One region of the Vibrio tarriae genome, then DNA from elsewhere that is predicted to be linked to it. Evidence: predicted binding sites of a transcription regulator. Region 1 holds the regulator's gene; the other holds the start of a gene.
What was found. The regulator PurR, encoded in region 1, represses purine synthesis genes. The targets are predictions, from matches to a motif close to TNANGNAAACGTTTNCNTNA.
Positions count from the first base shown of each region.

Region 1 (4,749 bases):
TTGTCATCTTGTTTGTCCGTATTTCTCTCTCGCTGTGCGAGGGAAATTCGCCATAATAAGTTTTTTACACGAACCTGGAGCTCACGCAAATCGACGGGTTTAGTGACATAATCGTCCGCGCCCATTTCGAGGCCAACGATTTTGTCGATACTGTCGGTGCGTCCTGTCACTAAAATAATGCCAATCTCCGACTGGCTGCGTAATTCTCGCGTCAATAACAGACCGTCTTCACCGGGCAAATTGATGTCCAGCAAAACCAGATCGATGTCATTGAGTTCTAACGCTTCTCTCATCTGCGCGCCACTTTCTGCTTCTGTTACTTGGTAACCTTCATTTTGAAAGTAACCACTTAACTTACTCCGCGTGACGAGGTCATCTTCAACCACAAGTACGTGATAGCTCATAATGCACCATTTTAAATAACTGGATGTATCGCAGGGTTATTCTATTCATATCTGTTAATAATTCGAGAAAAACCGTGAGAAATCTCACCTTTTTTTGATGCAAAGCAAACTTCATTTAACAGATTAACAACCTATTCTTTTCTTTTCACATGCTGTCACAATAAGAGTGATAGCTGTTCATGTTTATGGTTTAGACTAAGTACACATCGATTGGGAGTGCAGAAATGATACAAGAACTGAAAATCCTCAATGAAAAGCGTGCTGAAATCTATTGGTGGCTGTCGAGCCTGTTTTTTAAGGAACTGAATGAGCAAGATATCGCTCGTTATCACTCAGCAGAAATTCGCACTTTTTTAAGCGGACTCGCCGATGAGCAAAGCCTAAGCGGCGAAGTTAAAAACTTGATAGATACGCTCAACCGACTACAAGATCGTCAAGATGCGCAGTTAGAACTCGCCGCGGATTTCTGCGATCTCTTTTTGAAATCAGACCGTGATTCCGCCCTACCCTATGCCTCCGTCTATACCGATAAAGGTTTACTCAATGGCAAGCCTGCACAGCAAATGCGTGAGTTACTCAACGCACATGGGGTTAAGGTTGAAAAAAATATCAATGAGCCTGAGGATCATCTTGCCATACAGCTCGACTTTTTAGCGCATCTTGCGATCAGCGCTAACCAAATTGAGCACAGAGCACAACTGAGTTCAGCGCTACAAGCTCAGTCCGACTTCATAAGCCAACACTTACTCACTTGGCTGCCTGCCTTTGTTGAACGTTGCACTCAATTTGATGCATTCGGATTGTACTCAGCCGCCGCTCGTTTAGCGTTAGTCTTTATTAAGCAAGATCAACGCTGTATTGATGAGCTGGTTCACGACATCCATTAGTCAATACGGTTGCAGCTTAAAGTAGAATGAGGATAGACGAATTAATTGTGAAATGGCTTATAGTTTGATGAATGAATTTCGTTGCGACGGAGAGATTTGCAGTCTAAAATCCACCCGCAAACGATAAAAACGAATAAAAATGTAAACCGCTGTTTTTTAGCGGTTTTTGTTTTTTATTACTTTAGGTTTATTACTTTAGGCATAGTGATTGAAGCGCTTTACGTACGGCATAGTGTTGGACATGTGCTCGCACAGAGTGTGAAGATTCGCTCAGTCTCGCCTTACTTCTGCTGATTAAATCCACCGATGTTATTCGCTGGCAGCAGTCATCGACAGGAACACTCTATGGCTACGATTAAAGATGTGGCGCGCCTTGCGGGCGTGTCAACCACCACCGTTTCTCACGTTATCAATAAAACTCGTTTTGTGGCAGAAACCACCCAAGAGAAAGTGATGGAAGCCGTTAAGCAACTGAACTACGCGCCAAGTGCCGTAGCACGCAGCTTAAAGTGCAATACCACTCGCACGATTGGTATGTTAGTGACGCAATCTACTAACCTGTTTTTCTCGGAAGTTATCGACGGTGTGGAAAGCTACTGTTACCGTCAAGGCTATACGCTGATCCTATGTAACACAGGCGGCATCTATGAAAAGCAACGCGATTATATCCGCATGCTGGCCGAAAAACGGGTTGATGGCATTTTGGTGATGTGCTCAGACCTAACCCAAGAACTGCAAGATATGTTGGATGCGCACAAAGATATTCCAAAAGTGGTTATGGATTGGGGTCCAGAAACGTCGCACGCCGATAAAATCATCGATAACTCAGAAGAAGGCGGCTACCTCGCGACCAAATATCTCACTGACCGCGGTCACACTGAGATTGCATGTTTGAGTGGTCACTTCGTCAAAGCCGCATGCCAAGAGCGCATTCAAGGTTTCCGCCGCGCAATGGCGGAAGCTAATTTGACCGTCAATGAAGATTGGATCTTGGAAGGTAACTTTGAGTGTGATACTGCCGTTTTAGCGGCGGATAAAATCATTGCGATGGACAAGCGCCCCACGGCGGTATTCTGTTTCAACGATACGATGGCATTAGGTCTGATGAGCCGTTTGCAACAGAAAGGCATACGTATTCCAGAAGATATGTCTGTCATCGGTTACGATAATATCGAGTTAGCAGAATACTTCTCTCCACCACTGACCACAGTGCACCAACCCAAGCGTCGTGTGGGCAAGAACGCGTTTGAAATTTTGTTAGAGCGCATTAAAGATAAAGAACATGATCGCCGTATTTTCGAAATGCACCCAGAGATCGTAGAGCGCGATACGGTGAAAGACTTGACAAAATCCTAACTTTCTTGACAATTCATAACGCCTATATTTGAAACCCTGTCACATAAATATGACAAAACATATGTAGAGCGAGTATCATTAATAGCGCTTATTCTCACAATTGAAATATCAGTATGTGAGGATGAGCCAAGAATGATTAATTTTTATCAGGAAAAATGTCACGCACAGGGCAAACCATTCGAAAGAGTGGGACGCAAAGCCTCCGGCCTAAACCAGAAGACGTGGTAGGTAGCGGGGTTACCGATGGCAAAATGCATACACTATGTTGACTCATCATTGACATGGCCGATGCATGTATTTGCTAATTTTCTCGGACCTGACTTGGTGGCGTATGTAACAATACTCCGAGACTAACAGCATGGATAAACCAGTATTAAAAGATTCAATGCGGCTCTTTGAGCAGCTAGGACGTGTTAAATCTCGTTCAATGTTTGGTGGCTTTGGTATTTTCGTCGACGAAACTATGTTTGCGCTTGTGGTTAACGATACGCTGCACATCCGTGCAGATGACGCCACAATCGAAAAGTATAAACAGCAAGGTTATGAACCTTATGTTTACAAAAAACGTGGCTTCCCCGTTGTAACTAAGTACTACGCTCTACCTGAAGATTGTTGGAGTCACCCAGACTCTATCCTTAATGAAGCGCGTGCAGCACTGGAGGTCGCTAAGGCCGAACGTGAAACTCAAGCACAAGCGAAACCTGATCGTTTGAAAGATCTTCCTAACTTGCGTTTAGCAACAGAAAGAATGCTCAAAAAAGCAGGTATCGAAACCGTCGAGTCTCTTCAGACTCTTGGTTCTGTCGAAGCTTATAAAGCGGTTCAACGAACCCACACGGCAGAAGTGAGTTTAGAGCTGTTATGGGCTCTAGAAGGCGCAATCGAAGGTAAACATTGGTCGGTGATCCCACAAAATCGTCGTGATGAGCTATTAAGGCATCTCTGAGTTTCATTTTGAGTTCATCAACGCCTGTAATCATCCTGTGTTTTTACACACCCTATATTTCATAACGCGTCCAAAGTGGCGCGTTATTTTTTTGAAAGAAAAACGGCCTTTGACCTGTCTTTACTTTTAGGCTCTCTATGTATCTCCAGTAAATTCAGTTACAGACGATATACTTGAGTAATGAGCGATACTCTCATGACTTGGAGTGACAAGTCGGCGGTCACTGTGTGCACCCACATCAAACCAGAGACACTCTATGATTGGGTGAAGAAACGTAGCCCACACTGCTGAAGAGCCAAGTAAAACGGGCAATATCACGCCCCACAAACCATAAAGTAATGACTAGGTACTCGAATGTATAAAAAACTCATCATCGCCATTGTTTTGATTGCCATCGCCGCGCTCTTGGTGACGCAGTTTAGCCAATACCTAACACTAGATGTCGCGAAAGCCAAACAAGCCGAATTAGCGAATTATATTGATGCCCATTTGCTGCAAGCCGCACTGATCTATTTTGTGGTGTATGTTCTCCTAACCGCATTTTCAATCCCCGGCGCAACGGTCGTGACTTTATTGGGAGCGGCCCTATTTGGCTTTTGGTTGAGCTTACTGCTGGCTTCTTTTGCCAGTACTATTGGTGCCACTCTCGCCTTTCTCAGTAGCCGCTTCTTATTGCGAGATTGGGTGCAAGCTAAATTCGCTGATAAATTGCAGACCATCAATCAAGGTATTGAACGAGATGGCGCGTTTTATTTACTCTCTCTGCGACTGATCCCGATTTTTCCATTTTTCCTGATTAACTTAGTGATGGGGCTAACGCCTATCTCCACTTGGCGTTACTACTGGGTCAGCCAACTTGGTATGCTGCCGGGTACAGCGGTGTATCTCAATGCTGGTACTCAACTGGCGGAAATCTCAAGCTTAGGCGAAATTGTGTCGCTCCCTGTGCTCGCTTCATTCGTTTTGTTAGGCGTATTTCCGATAGTGGTGAAATGGCTCATGGGCAAAGTTCAGCAGCGTGCCACTCAATCGACGGTGAAGTAAGTCACTCTTGGTAAAAATAAGCTGGGAAGGACAATGAAAATCTACACGGCCACTCATCCGCTTGAAGCGCACATGCTGATGCAGCTTTTGCATCAGCAAGGGATAGCGTGTG
Region 1 is NZ_CP022353.1:1,029,904-1,034,652, reverse strand. It holds gene torR (two-component system response regulator TorR) at 1-404, opposite strand, end outside; gene torD (molecular chaperone TorD) at 629-1,291, shown strand; gene purR (HTH-type transcriptional repressor PurR) at 1,637-2,647, shown strand; cyclic di-GMP riboswitch class I at 2,806-2,892, shown strand; gene CEQ48_RS10440 (TfoX/Sxy family DNA transformation protein) at 3,006-3,593, shown strand; gene CEQ48_RS10430 (TVP38/TMEM64 family protein) at 3,948-4,637, shown strand; gene CEQ48_RS10425 (putative signal transducing protein) at 4,671-4,749, shown strand, end outside.

Region 2 (4,749 bases), 260 kb from region 1:
TTACCGCCGCCACCAGAAAATTTGCTGGAACAACATAAGGAGCGCAAAGCGCGCCAAACTCCCTGATGAAGATGGCTCAAGGAGGGCATCTTGAAAAAATTATTATCGATAGTATTGGGCCTAGCGTTATCGGCACCCGTACTCGCCAATGAAGTCAGTTTTGAACAATATGTGGAAAGCTTAAAACAGCAGGGACGTCAGGAGGGAATTTCTGATCGCGTTCTTGAGGCGGCTTTTCGAAATGTTGAATACAAACCCCGTGCGGTGGTGGCAGATAAAAACCAACCAGAGAAAAAACTGACGTTGGATGAATATATTCCACGCGCAGTGCCGGAGTGGAAAGTTAAACAAGCTCAAGCTTTGTATGAAAAGCATTATGATGAATTGCAGCGCATTGGGCAGCAATACGGCGTGCAACCCAGATTTATAGTGGCGTTGTGGGGTGTAGAGAGTAATTTCGGTGCGCTGACGGGTAACTTTAGTGTGATTGATGCTTTATCGACGCTGGCCTATGAAGGTCGCCGAGAAGAGTTTTTCCGCAAAGAAACCATGGCCGCCTTGCAGATCCTCGAACAAGGCCATATTGCACCTGAATCCATGAAAGGCTCTTGGGCGGGTGCGATGGGTCAATGCCAATTTATGCCAAGTTCATTTTTGAATTTTGCTGCAGACGGGAACGGCGATGGCAAAAAAGACATTTGGGGAACACGTTCAGACGTGTTTGCCTCCACGGCGAACTATCTTAGCCAGTCAGGATGGGATGATAAGTATACTTGGGGACGCCAAGTGAAAATCCCCAAAGGGTTTGACCATGCTCTAGAAGGACGTCAGCCTGAAAAAGGCAAAACGTTACAAGAGTGGAGTAAGCTTGGGGTCACTCGTTATGATGGTAAACCGCTGCCAGCGCTTTCTGATGATATTAAAGCATGGCTCATCATGCCTGATGATGAAGCAGGGCGCATTTATCTTGTGTATAACAACTACAATGTATTGATGAAGTGGAATCGCTCTCATTACTTTGCGTTGGCGGTCAGCCATCTGGCGGATCGGATTGCGTTCTAACCTGTTGGATTGGCGCAACGGGTTGGCAATTAGCGAACAGAGGGCTCTCATTGAGCCCTCTGTTTTTTCTGTTTGTGAGCAACGGGTTTTTAGGCATTTCGGTAATCGGGATGTGTTGATGAAGAAGGCTGTGATGGGGAGAGTTTGCTGATGGAGATGCGATTTGTTTGCTGAACGCGCGAGCCAAATGGCTTTATTTGCGGTGTTAATCCAACATCAAAGTTTTACTGCTGCTGCACATGCGCTAGGCGTGTCGGTGTCTCATGTCAGTAAACAGCTCGCCGCGTTAGAGGCCTCGCTGGGCGTTAAACTGGTACAGCGCACCACGCGCAGCTTTACTCTGACGGATGCTGGGAATCTGTTTTATGCCCAGTGCCGTGAACTTTTAACGATTGTGACCAATGCACAAAGTGAAATGGAAGATCAGCGTGATGAAGTGACAGGGCTGATTAGACTTGGTTTATCGCAATCTTTTGGCACCTTGCATGTGTTGCCTGCTTTGGAGCAGCTTCGCCAACAATATCCTGAGTTGAACGTCGAAGTGCATCTATTTGATCATAAAGTCGATATGCTCAAGGAAGGGTTGGATTTATGGATAACCAGTAACGAGCAGCTACCAGAGGGTTATGTGGCGCAGCGCATTGCCGATTGCCGTTTTGTGGTGGCCGCATCGCCAGACTACCTGCTACGTTATGGATCACCCACAGAACCTATGGCCTTAATGGAGCATAACTGCTTGATTTATCGAAGTTGGGAGCGTGATTACACACGCTGGTCATTCAGTCGGGACGGGCAAAGTCAAACCGTTAAAGTCTCAGGCAATTATTCAGTCGATTTGGCGGAAGCGGTGCGCGATGCCGCAGTGGCAGGATGGGGCATCGCCTACTTAGCGACGTATTTATTGCGTGATGAATTTCGCACAGGGCAGTTGATTCAACTGTTACCAGAATGGTGTGCCAACCAGCAAATGCCGTTTTATGCGGTGTATCCAAGCCGTCAACATATGCCGAAAAAGACTTCGGCGGTCATCGAGTTCATCAAACATACGCTAGGTAATCCTTGTTATTGGGATTCACGCTTACAACCTTATGTGCGCTTTACCGCGGGATAAGACGTAATCGATTGTTGCTGATTTTCAAAAGATATTTTCCCAATGGAAAAGATAAGTTTTAAGCAAACGTTTAGTCTTAATAAAATCAGCAAGTTATGAAAAGACGCATTTTGATTACCGGTTTGGTAATGAGTAATTAACAAACTCACCTTGCGCATACGATTTCCTTCACTAAAATCGCCGCTTTTCCTGTTCTACTCACATTTTGGGCGGCGTATGTCATCACTCCTCGGTATGGGCGCAATTTTGCTGGTTGCGTGGCTATTTTCTACCAATAGAAAAAATATCAACTTGCGTACAGTTTCGTTAGCGTTGCTGTTGCAAATCTTCTTCGCCTTACTGGTGCTGTATGTACCTGCGGGTAAAGAGGCACTCAATCGTGTGACGGGCGCGGTGTCACAACTGATCAACTATGGGCAAGATGGTATCGGTTTTGTGTTTGGTGGCCTCGCCAATGGCAGCGTAGGTTTTGTGTTTGCGATTAATGTCCTTGGCATCATCATTTTCTTCTCTGCACTGATTTCTGGCCTTTACCATTTAGGCATTATGCCGAAAGTGATTAACCTCATCGGTGGTGGTTTACAGAAATTGCTTGGCACAGGCCGTGCAGAATCCCTTTCTGCTACCGCAAACATTTTCGTGGGTATGATTGAAGCGCCGCTGGTGGTGAAACCTTATCTTCATAAAATGACCGATTCGCAATTCTTTGCTGTGATGAGCGGCGGCTTAGCGTCGGTTGCTGGCGGTACTTTGGTTGGTTATGCCTCTTTAGGTGTGGAACTTAACTACCTGATCGCAGCAGCTTTCATGTCTGCCCCTGCGGGTCTCTTGATGGCAAAAATCATGTTGCCTGAAACCGAACAAGTCGATGCCGCGATTGCGCAAGATGAGTTGGATCTGCCGAAATCCACTAACGTCGTCGAAGCGATTGCCGATGGCGCGATGTCGGGTGTGAAAATTGCTGTTGCGGTAGGGGCGACTTTGCTCGCTTTCGTGAGTGTGATTGCTCTGTTAAACGGCTTGCTCGGTTGGTTTGGTGGCTGGTTTGGCATCGAGCTAAGCTTTGAACTGATCATGGGGTATGTTTTCGCTCCGGTAGCTTGGCTGATTGGTATTCCATGGCATGAAGCGATCACGGCAGGTTCTTTGATTGGTAACAAAGTGGTGGTAAACGAGTTTGTCGCTTTCATTCAACTGATTGAAGTGAAAGAGCAATTGAGTGCGCATTCACAAGCGATCGTGACTTTCGCGCTGTGCGGTTTTGCCAATATTTCTACCATGGCGATTTTGATTGGTGGTTTGGGTAGCCTTGTACCTGAACGTCGCTCTTTTATCTCCCAATACGGCTTCCGTGCGATTGGCGCCGGCGTATTGGCTAACCTAATGAGTGCATCGATCGCTGGGGTGATTTTGTCTTTGTAATCTTTGATTCAGCAATAGGGGCCAGCGATTACGCTGGCTTTTTTTGTTATTCCTAAATCACCGCTTTTAGTAGTGGTGATTGTTTTAAAGATCTCCTTTTCATTTCGTGAATCGCGCCGAAAAAGAATTGAAAGCGATGATTAACCGCAGAAGAAGCAGTGACACTGTGCCGAGAACGGTAAACTATTCCATTGATTAACATGCAAATCTTTCACTCTGGAGTATTAGTTATAAGCGACATCATCTAATACAGGAGAGAAACATGAAGCGCTATTGTTTAGCCGCCGTGATTACCGCCAGTTTGGGGGTAAGTTACTCAGCACAAGCCTATAACTGTGCCGGAGTGCCAGTGTGGGACAGCAGTACAGTGTATGTTGGCAGTGATAAAGTTCAAAAAACCAACACCGCTTACCAAGCGCGTTACTGGACTCAGGGTAACGATCCGGTAACCCATTCTGGTCAATGGGACGCATGGCAAATTCTTGGACAGTGTGACGGAGGGGCGAATAACCCACCTCAAGTGTCCATTCAATCACCACTCAATAACGCCAAGATCCCACAAGGCTCCGTCGTCGGATTACAAGCCAATGCCTCAGATAGTGATGGCAGCATTACTCAGGTGGAGTTTTTAGTCGGCACACAGCGTATCGCGATTGACCAACAAGCCCCATACCAAGTGGATTGGACGGCAACGCTAGGAGCCACTTCAGTGACCGCGATTGCGACCGATAACCAAGGCGCAACATCAAGCAGTACGGTGAACATCAGCGTAACGCCTACCGGTAACCCAGTTCCGCCAACTGTGACGTTGACTAGCCCGACGGGCAGTGAACAGCTAACCGTGGGCGATGTTTTAGCCGTGGCCGCAAATGCCACTGACAGTGATGGCACTGTCAACGCTGTTGAATTTTATGTTGATGGCCAACTTGTTGTGACCGATAGCTCTGAGCCTTATCAGTTTAATTGGAATGCCGCTGTCGGCAGCCATACCTTTAAAGCCAAAGCGATTGATAACGACAACCTGTCTACCCTGAGCCAAGAAGTGACTTTAACGGTCGGCAGTGGCTCGAATGCAGGTTGCGCGGGTTTACCTGTGTATTCGGCGGGAACCGCGTATTCGGCAGGGCAGTTGGTACAAAATAAGAACCAAAAAT
Region 2 is NZ_CP022353.1:766,653-771,401, forward strand. It holds gene CEQ48_RS09185 (YcgL domain-containing protein) at 1-66, shown strand, start outside; gene CEQ48_RS09190 (lytic murein transglycosylase) at 91-1,062, shown strand; gene CEQ48_RS09195 (LysR family transcriptional regulator) at 1,226-2,173, shown strand; gene CEQ48_RS09205 (NupC/NupG family nucleoside CNT transporter) at 2,390-3,595, shown strand; gene CEQ48_RS09210 (Ig-like domain-containing protein) at 3,858-4,749, shown strand, end outside.
Region 2: the regulator PurR is predicted to act here: its motif matches at 2,324-2,343, upstream of CEQ48_RS09205 (NupC/NupG family nucleoside CNT transporter).